Regions from separate parts of the Hoeflea sp. EC-HK425 genome, predicted to be linked through region 1. Evidence: predicted binding sites of a transcription regulator. Region 1 holds the regulator's gene; the other holds the start of a gene.
What was found. The regulator HrcA, encoded in region 1, represses chaperone genes, less so after heat shock. The targets are predictions, from matches to a motif close to GTTAGCACTCNCNNNNNGNGAGTGCTAAC.
Positions count from the first base shown of each region.

Region 1 (4,671 bases):
CCACGGCCGCAACTGTCGCTCAAGGACGCCGCGCGCGACGCCGGCTTCACCTGACTGCAGGCAAGGCTGATTGGCTCACATCACGTCTTCGGGCGGGCGGCCTGCCCGTGAGCGGTAGGGCGAAAACGCCCAGCCATAGCGAATGGCGCCGCCGCGGACGGCAAAGGCGGCGGTGACACCGATGGCCGACGCCAGGATCAGCGGCGCACCGAGCAGGCTGGCGGCGACATAACCGCCGGCCCCGACCAGAGCAGCCGAGACATAGATTTCGGGACGCATCAGCACCGAAGGCTCGCCGGAGAGAAGATCCCGCAGGATGCCGCCCAGTGTCGCCGTCATCATTCCTGTTACAAGGGCGACGATCGGCGAGCCGCTGAGCGCCAGGCCCTTGGCTGCGCCCATCACCGCGTAGGCGGAGAGACCGATGGCGTCGAGCCAGAGCAAGAGGCGATAGCGCGATTCCACCAGGTGCGCGGTGAAATAGACAATCACCGCGACAAAGACGCAGACGACCAGGTAGGCGGGCTTGCCAACCCAGAACACCGGCGTAGCGCCAAGCACGATGTCGCGAAAGGTGCCGCCGCCAATGCCGGTCACGGCGGCAAGAAAGACAAAGCCGATCATGTCGAGCTGTTTGCGCGAGGCGGCCAGCGCGCCGGTGGCGGCAAAGACCGCGACACCGGCATAATCGAGTGCATCAAGCGGGGTCATGGGTGGTTCCTCTCCCCGCCGGGGCAGGCCTCAGACGTCGTAGCCGGAGGCCGGATCCGGGCCATCGGAGTCTGATTGCGCGGCTTCAGGCTGCGCGGTTTCCTTGGGGCCACCCTTGGAAACGCCGACCATGGCCGGACGCAGCATCCGGTCGCCGATCACGTAACCAGGCTGAACCACGTCGAGGACGGTGTTGTTGGGCACATCGGTGTTGGGGACCTCGTACATGGCCTGGTGGAAGTTCGGGTCGAACTTCTGGCCCATCGGCTCGAGCTTGCGCACACCGTGACGCTCCAGCGTCGACAGCATCGCGCGTTCGGTCAGTTCGACACCCTCGACGAGGGTCTTCAGGCCGTTGTCGGACGCAGCCTCGGACTGTTCCGGAACCGCCGCGAGGGCGCGCTGAAGATTGTCGGAGACCTGCAGCATGTCACGGGCGAAGCCGGAAATGGCGTAGCTCTTGGCGTCCTTGATCTCGCGCGCGGTGCGGCGGCGCAGATTTTCCATCTCGGCGGCCATGCGCAAGCGCTGGTCCTTGAGATCGGCAATCTCGGCCATCAGCACCTGCATCGGGTCCAGCTCCTGTTCCTGGCCAGGATTGGCGGCCTGTTCAACCTCGGGTGCGGCGTCGGCCTGCGGCTTATCGTGTTCGCGGCCCTGGCTTTCATCGCTCATGTTGTGCATGTCCTGACTGTTGTGATGAATGTCTGAGGATCACCGATTGCACGGGTGACCCGGAGATATGCCACGCATATCGACGTTCGGGCCGCAAAAATCAAGGCCCTGCAACGCGGCGGCGTGCTTGTGCCGGCCTGCAGGGCAAGCCAAAACCGCAATCTGCGGAACCTTGCCAAGCCGCCCTGCGGCAGCCATGTGCCAGCCCGGCCGCCGCGCTATTTGCGAACCAGGCGCGAGACCAGCTGCGCGGTGTAATCGACCATCGGGACAATACGGGCGTAGTTGAGCCGGGTCGGGCCGATGATGCCGACGGCGCCCACGACCTTGTCCTCGCCGTCGCGCCAGGGCGCCACGATCAGCGATGAGCCCGAGAGCGAAAACAACTTGTTCTCGGAGCCGATAAAGATCCGCACACCGGAGCCTTCCTCAGCCAGCGTCATCAGCTCGATCAGGCTTTCCTTGCGCTCAAGTTCGTCAAACAGCAGCTTGAGACGATCGAGCTCCTCGCCAGCCGAAAGGCCTTCCAGAAGATTGCCGCGGCCACGCACGATGAGCCGCGCGGTGCTGGCGCCCTCGCGGCTTCCGGCCCAGACCGCCAGGCCGCGCTCGACCAGATCGCGCGAGAGCACATCGAGCTCGGAGCGGACCTCGTCGGTGATCCGTTCCAGTTCCTGGCGGACCTCGCTCATCGTCCTTCCGGCCAGATGGGCATTGAGAAAATTAGCCGCCTCGGTCAATTGTCCGGCGGTAACGCCATCCGGCAATTCCATCACACGGTTCTCGACCTGGTCGTTGCCACCGACCAGCACCACCAGCGCCCGCTTCGGGTCGAGCCTGATGAACTCGATATGGCGGATGGTGGAATCCTGCTTGGCGGCGATGACGAGGCCTGCCCCGCGGGTCATGCCCGACAGCATCTGGCTGGCCTCTGTCAGCAGTGTCTCGACCGGACGGCTGGTGTCTTCGGAATGGACCTGACGCTCAATTGTCTGGCGCATCTCCGGCTGCAGATCGCCGACCTGCATGAAGGCGTCGACAAAGAAGCGCAGGCCCTTCTGGGTCGGCAGCCTGCCGGCACTGACATGGGGTGCGTAGATCAGGCCGAGATCCTCAAGATCACTCATCACGTTGCGGATGGATGCCGGTGACAGCGACATCGGCAACATGCGCGAAAGACTGCGGGAGCCGAGCGGATCGCCGGATTCCATGTAGCTTTCCACCAGTGCGCGGAAAATTTCGCGCGAACGTTCGTCAAGCGCCCCGACAAGGTCTGCCGGGATGGATGGGGTGTTCATGGTCATGTCTTGGTCATGGTCATGTGCAGTTTCCTACAGGCCGCCTGCGGCGCTGCCTAGCGGGAATATAGGTATTTGCGCCTCAACACGGAAGAGGCAACCCGCACCTGGCGGCATTGGCATCAGCCTCGGCGCAATCGTCGGGGTGGAGCGCTTTTTCTTTGCATCGGGCGGCGCGCGCCGATAGAAGGCGGCAACATTGAAATCAGGAGAGATATCATGCGCCCATCGGGCCGGAACACAGACAAGATGCGGGCGGTCAGCTTCGAACGCAACGTTTCCAAGCACGCCGAGGGCTCTTGCCTGGTCAAGTTCGGCGACACCCATGTGCTTTGCACCGCCAGTCTTGAAGAACGGGTTCCGCCATGGCTGCGCAATGGAGGCAAGGGCTGGGTCACCGCCGAATACGGCATGCTGCCGCGCTCGACCGGCGACCGCATGCGCCGCGAAGCCTCCTCGGGCAAGCAGGGCGGCCGGACGCTTGAAATCCAGCGCCTGATCGGCCGCTCGCTGCGCGCCGTCGTCAATCTCGAAGAACTCGGCGAACGCCAGATCACGGTCGATTGCGACGTCATCCAGGCCGATGGCGGCACCCGCACGGCCGCCATCACAGGCGCATGGATCGCGCTGCACGACTGCCTGAAATGGATGGAAGCGCGGGCCATGGTTCGCACCGAGCGCGTGCTCAAGGACAATGTCGCCGCCGTCTCCTGCGGCATCTTTGCCTCGCAGCCGGTGATCGATCTCGACTATCTCGAGGATTCCGCGGCGGAAACGGACGCCAACTTCGTCATGACCGGCTCGGGCGGCATCGTCGAGATCCAGGGCACGGCCGAAGCCGAGCCGTTCACCCAGGAGCAGTTGCTCGAACTTCTGGAACTGGCCAAGAACGGCATTGCCGACCTGGTTGCCATGCAGAAGGAAACGGTCGCAGGACCGCTGTAACACCGATGACGGACGCGCCCCTCACCAAACTGCTGGTCGCCAGCCACAATGCCGGCAAGATCTCGGAAATCCGCGACCTGTGCGGACCGCTCGGCGTCGAGGTCACCTCGGCGGCAGAACTCGGGCTGCCGGAACCCGAGGAAACCGGCGACACGTTCGAGGCCAATGCGGCAACCAAGGCGCTTGCCGCCGCGAAGGCCTCGGGGCTGATCGCATTGTCGGATGATTCAGGCCTGGTGGTCGACGCGCTCGATGGCGCACCCGGAGTGTACACTGCCGACTGGGCGACGCTTGAAGACGGAAGCCGCGACTTCAACGTGGCCATGCAGAAGGTCGAGGATGCGCTCAAGGCACGCGGCGCGGAGAGCGACGTGCAACGTACCGGCCGCTTTGTCAGCGTGCTGTGCCTGGCAACGCCCGAGGGCGAGGTCAGCTTCTACCGCGGCGAGGCCGACGGCGTTCTGGTCTGGCCGCCCCGCGGATCGCTGGGCTTCGGTTACGACCCGGTGTTTCGTCCGGATGGCCACGAGCGCACATTCGGCGAGATGCCGGCTGAAGAAAAGCATGGCTGGACTCCCGGCCAGGCGACCGCGCTGTCGCACCGCGCGCGCGCCTTCAAGCTGTTTGCCGAACAACGTCTCGGTGTAGCCGCAACGTGAGCACGCCGTCCCGCCCAACGGATCAACCGGTATCCGGATCCGGCACCCGCAACGGTACCGTCGCGGACGCCATCCATGCAGCCGACAGCATTGCGCCGGACACAGGCAAGCCCGGGTTCGGCGTCTACCTGCACTGGCCGTTCTGCGCCGCGAAATGCCCCTATTGCGATTTCAACAGCCATGTCCGGCATGCCGGCATCGACCAGCAGGCCTATGTCACGGCTTTCAAGCAGGAAATCGCTTCGATGCGGGCGATCTCCGGCCCACGGGTCGTCACCAGCATGTTCTTCGGTGGGGGAACCCCGTCGCTTATGTCGCCCGACACGGTCGGCGCCATTCTCGATGCGGTGCGCGATGCCTGGGTGGTACCGGAGGGGATCGAG
Region 1 covers NZ_LR701572.1:3,842,477-3,847,147, forward strand. The annotation lists gene SPHINGO391_RS21100 (adenosine kinase) at 1-54, shown strand, start outside; gene SPHINGO391_RS21105 (trimeric intracellular cation channel family protein) at 76-711, opposite strand; gene grpE (nucleotide exchange factor GrpE) at 742-1,395, opposite strand; gene hrcA (heat-inducible transcriptional repressor HrcA) at 1,605-2,690, opposite strand; gene rph (ribonuclease PH) at 2,904-3,629, shown strand; gene SPHINGO391_RS21125 (non-canonical purine NTP pyrophosphatase) at 3,635-4,288, shown strand; gene hemW (radical SAM family heme chaperone HemW) at 4,360-4,671, shown strand, end outside.

Region 2 (4,671 bases), 970 kb from region 1:
TGCGGCGCGGTTTGGCGCCGATCATCCGGCCAGCCCGAATGTGATGGCGGCATCGAGCGGCGAGAGAGGTTGCAGCGAACCAAGCACCGCACGGGCTTCGGCTTCATCGATCTTCATCTGCGACACCAGCTGGTCAAGGTCATCGAACTTCTCCTCGCCGCGAAGCCTCGTGACAAACGAGACCGTGCAGGTTTCACCATAGAGGTCGGCGGAAAAATCGAACAGGAATGTTTCAAGCAGCAGCGCCGCGCCATCTTCGGCAACGGTCGGCCGGCGGCCGAAACTCGCCACGCCATCGTGGATGGTTCCTTCGGCGCGGCGGAAGCGAACCGCATAGATGCCCGGCTCGAGCCCGGTTTCAGGCGGCAACGCCATGTTGGCTGTCGGGTATCCCAACGTCCGGCCGAGTTTCTGACCGTGCTGCACCTCGGCCGAGACCGCATAGCGATAGCCGAGCAATCCGTTCGCCCCGGTCACATCGCCAGCCGCCAGCGCCTCCCGGATCCGGCTCGAAGACACGACATCCGCATTTTCATCCTGGAACTGCTCGACCAGGGTGACGCCGAAACCATGCCTGACACCGGCATTCATGAGATAGTCCGGATTGCCTTCGCGGCCCTTGCCGAAATGGAAATCATAACCGGTCACGACATGATGAACACCCAGCCGCTGGCACAGGGTCCGGGTGACGAAGTCTTCGGCACTCTGAGACGAAAACGCCTTGTCGAAACACTGCTCGACAATCGCATCGAAACCGAGATGACCGAGGATCACGGCCTTCATCGGAGCCGGGGTCAGGCGGAACACAGGCTGGTCGGGTCTGAACACGGTGCGCGGATGGGGCTCGAAACTGAGCACGATGGAGGCAACGCCCGCAGCCTTGGAAATCGCCGTGGCGCGCGCCAGCACGGCCTGGTGACCGCGATGGACGCCATCAAAATTGCCGATCGCCACCACGCCGCCTCTGAGCTCGCCTGCGAACGTGTCGACATCATGAAATCGCCGCGCCATTTCCATTCCCGTGCTGCTGTTCTCAGGCAAGCCATTCCATCCAGTAGGCCGGCGCCAATCCCTCTCCCTCGAGGAAGGCCTGCAGCCGTGCCTCATCGGTGGCCCGGCCGTCAAGATAGTGTCGGGCGTGGATACCGCGGGCGATGAAGACAGCTTCGATGCCGTTGTCGAGCGCCCCGCGGATGTCGGTATGGGCTCCGTCGCCAATCGCAAGAACGCGGTTCGGATCCACCTCGCCGCGGATGGTTCGCGCACGCGAAAGGGCTTCCTTGTAAATCGGCGCGTGCGGCTTTCCGGCGATCCTGGTCTCGCCACCAAGCTCCGCGTAGAGATCCGCCAGGGCGCCGGCGCAAGGCACCAGCCGGTCGCCACGCTCAACCACGCGGTCGGGATTGGCACAGATCAGCGGCAGCTCGCGCGCCTTGAAACCTTCAAGCAGGCTGCGGTAGTCCTCGGCCTGCTCTGTTTCATCATCAAAGAGACCGGTACACAAAACCGCCTTGGCAGCGCCTGGTTCAACCAGGTCGACATCAAGGCCGTCGACCAGAGCGATGTCGCGTTCGGGACCGAGAAAATAGATCTGTTGCGGGCCTTCCGTGACCAGTTGGCGCGTGACATCGCCCGATGTGACAATGTCATCCCAGCACTCGGGATCAACCCCGATGGTTTCGAACTGGCGGATCACCCCGCCTGCCGGCCGCGGCGAATTGGTGATGAGAATGACGGTCTGTCCACGCCGCCTGGCGGCCTTCAAGGCTTCAACAGACAACGGAAAGGGGTTGACGCCATTATGGATGACACCCCATACATCGCACAACAAGACGTCGGCGCTGCCGGTCAGCTGATCAAGGTCGGTAATCCTGCGGGCCATGGGCGAACGGTTCCTTTCGGACAAACGATGTCGCGCAGCTTGCCGCCGATTACAAGACCCCGCCGGAAAATTGCCGGACGGACACGAAACATCCAACAGGATTGCTCTCCGATATCTTGACTCTTGGTCGCCGCACCCCTATCTCGGCGTCGTTGGCACTCTCCTCGGGTGAGTGCTAACAGCAACTTCATGAGGCCCATTCGGGGACCTCAGCCGCTTCTGTCATTCGATCAAGGAATTTAGACAATGGCAAAAACCAAGTTCCGTCCGCTCCACGACCGCGTTGTCGTCCGTCGTGTCGAGTCCGAAGAAAAAACAAAAGGCGGGATCATCATTCCGGATACCGCCAAGGAAAAGCCGCAGGAAGGCGAAATCATCGCCGTTGGCTCCGGCAATCGCGACGAGGCCGGCAAGCTGGTGGCGCTCGACGTCAAGGCCGGCGACCGCGTTCTGTTCGGCAAATGGTCCGGCACCGAAATCAAGCTTGATGGCGAAGACCTTCTGATCATGAAGGAAAGCGACATCATGGGCGTCCTCGGCTGAGCCGACATTCTGCCTGAACACATCCACCCTGCCTCAAGACGATGGGCCACAGGCCCGGGAGTTAAGTTAAATGGCTGCTAAAGAAGTTAAATTCGGTCGTACCGCCCGCGAGAAAATGCTCCGCGGCGTCGACATCCTCGCCGATGCGGTGAAGGTAACGCTGGGTCCGAAGGGCCGTAACGTGATCATCGACAAGTCCTTCGGCGCTCCGCGCATCACCAAGGACGGCGTCACCGTCGCCAAGGAAATCGAACTGGAAGACAAGTTCGAAAACATGGGCGCACAGATGGTCCGCGAAGTCGCTTCGAAGACCAACGACATCGCCGGCGACGGCACCACCACTGCAACCGTGCTGGCCCAGTCGATCGTGCGCGAAGGCGGCAAGGCCGTTGCTGCCGGCATGAACCCGATGGATCTGAAGCGCGGCATCGACCTCGCCGTCACAGAGGTCATCGCCAACCTTCAGAAGAAGGCCAAGAAGATCAAGACCTCGTCGGAAGTCGAGCAGGTCGGCACGATCTCGGCCAACGGCGAAAGCCAGATCGGCAAGGACATTGCCGAAGCCATGCAGAAGGTCGGCAACGAAGGTGTCATCACCGTCGAGGAAGCCAAGACCGCTGAAAGCGAACTCGAAGTCGTCGAAGGCATGCAGTTCGACCGCGGCTACCTGTCGCCCTACTTCGTGACCAACCCCGACAAGATGGTTGCCGAACTCGACGACGTCTACATCCTTCTGCATGAGAAGAAGCTCTCGAACCTTCAGGCCATGCTGCCTGTGCTCGAAGCCGTGGTGCAGACTTCCAAGCCGCTTCTTATCATCTCGGAAGACGTTGAGGGCGAAGCCCTTGCAACGCTCGTGGTCAACAAGCTGCGTGGCGGCCTGAAGATTGCGGCCGTCAAGGCTCCGGGTTTCGGCGATCGCCGCAAGGCAATGCTCGAAGACATCGCCATCCTGACCGGCGGCCAGGTGATTTCCGAAGACATCGGCATCAAGCTCGAAAACGTGACCCTGGAAATGCTGGGCCGCGCCAAGAAGGTGTCGATCACCAAGGAAACCACCACCATCGTTGATGGCGCTGGCAAGAAGAAGGAAATCGAAGGCCGGATCACGCAGATCAAGGCTCAGATCGAAGAGACTTCTTCCGACTACGATCGCGAAAAGCTGCAGGAACGCCTGGCCAAGCTCGCTGGTGGCGTTGCCATCATCCGCGTCGGCGGTGCGACCGAGACGGAAGTCAAGGAGCGCAAGGACCGCGTCGACGACGCGCTCAACGCGACCCGCGCTGCCGTGCAGGAAGGCATCGTTGCAGGCGGCGGCACCGCGCTGCTGCGCGCATCCGTTGCGATCACCGTCAAGGGCGCCAACTCCGACCAGGAAGCCGGCATCAACATCATCCGTCGCGCTCTGCAGGCTCCTTGCCGCCAGATCGCAGACAATGCCGGTGATGAGGCTTCGATCGTCGTGGGCAAGATCCTCGACCAGAAGAGCGACACCTACGGCTATAACGCCCAGACCGGTGAATATGGCGACATGATCACCATGGGTATCGTTGACCCGGTCAAGGTTGTCCGTACGGCGCTTCAGGATGCGGCCTCGATCGCCGGCCTTCTGATCACCACCGAAGCCATGATTGCGGAACTTCCGAAGAAGGAAGGTGCTGCTGGCGGTGGCGGCATGCCCGACATGGGCGGAATGGGCGGCATGGGCGGCATGATGTAATAAGGCCAAGGCCTTGTTAATGCCGGTCAGCGCACATTGCGCGACCCAAAGAAAGGGCGGTCTTCGGGCCGTCCTTTTTGCTGTTCAGGGGGCACCAATCGGGCCGATCCACAATTGATGGCCGGTGTTGTTGCAAAATGGACCCGGCGTGGCCTAATATCGCGTTGCATGTTAACTGAAAATCAACGAAAAAATTGATCAAAGAAGACATGGCATTTTGCTCGATGAATGCTTTATCTTGCATTTTCACCAACCCGTACCGGTGGCGATGACTGATCGGCGGACATTTCCGCATAAATGAGTTGCCTTGATCATGGTCTGATTGCAGCCATCGGACTGGGCGGTTTTGAATCCACATCCCGGACAGTCCGGGCAGACAGGCTTGAATCCACTGGGCGTTGCCGAGGTGTACATTGTTCAAAATTGCTAGGGCAGACAGTATTTCAGGAATTGGCGTCCAGCCTCACGGCATTGACGCTCCCGATCTCGATGTGATTTCCCACTATTGCCGTATCGAGCCATTCGA
Region 2 covers NZ_LR701572.1:2,874,991-2,879,661, forward strand. The annotation lists gene SPHINGO391_RS16615 (SDR family oxidoreductase) at 1-25, opposite strand, end outside; gene SPHINGO391_RS16620 (bifunctional riboflavin kinase/FAD synthetase) at 22-1,011, opposite strand; gene SPHINGO391_RS16625 (TIGR01459 family HAD-type hydrolase) at 1,034-1,882, opposite strand; gene groES (co-chaperone GroES) at 2,129-2,425, shown strand; gene groL (chaperonin GroEL) at 2,496-4,145, shown strand; gene SPHINGO391_RS16640 (hypothetical protein) at 4,559-4,671, shown strand, end outside.
Region 2: a site for HrcA is predicted at 2,034-2,062, ahead of groES (co-chaperone GroES). Genes of this name have one in related genera too.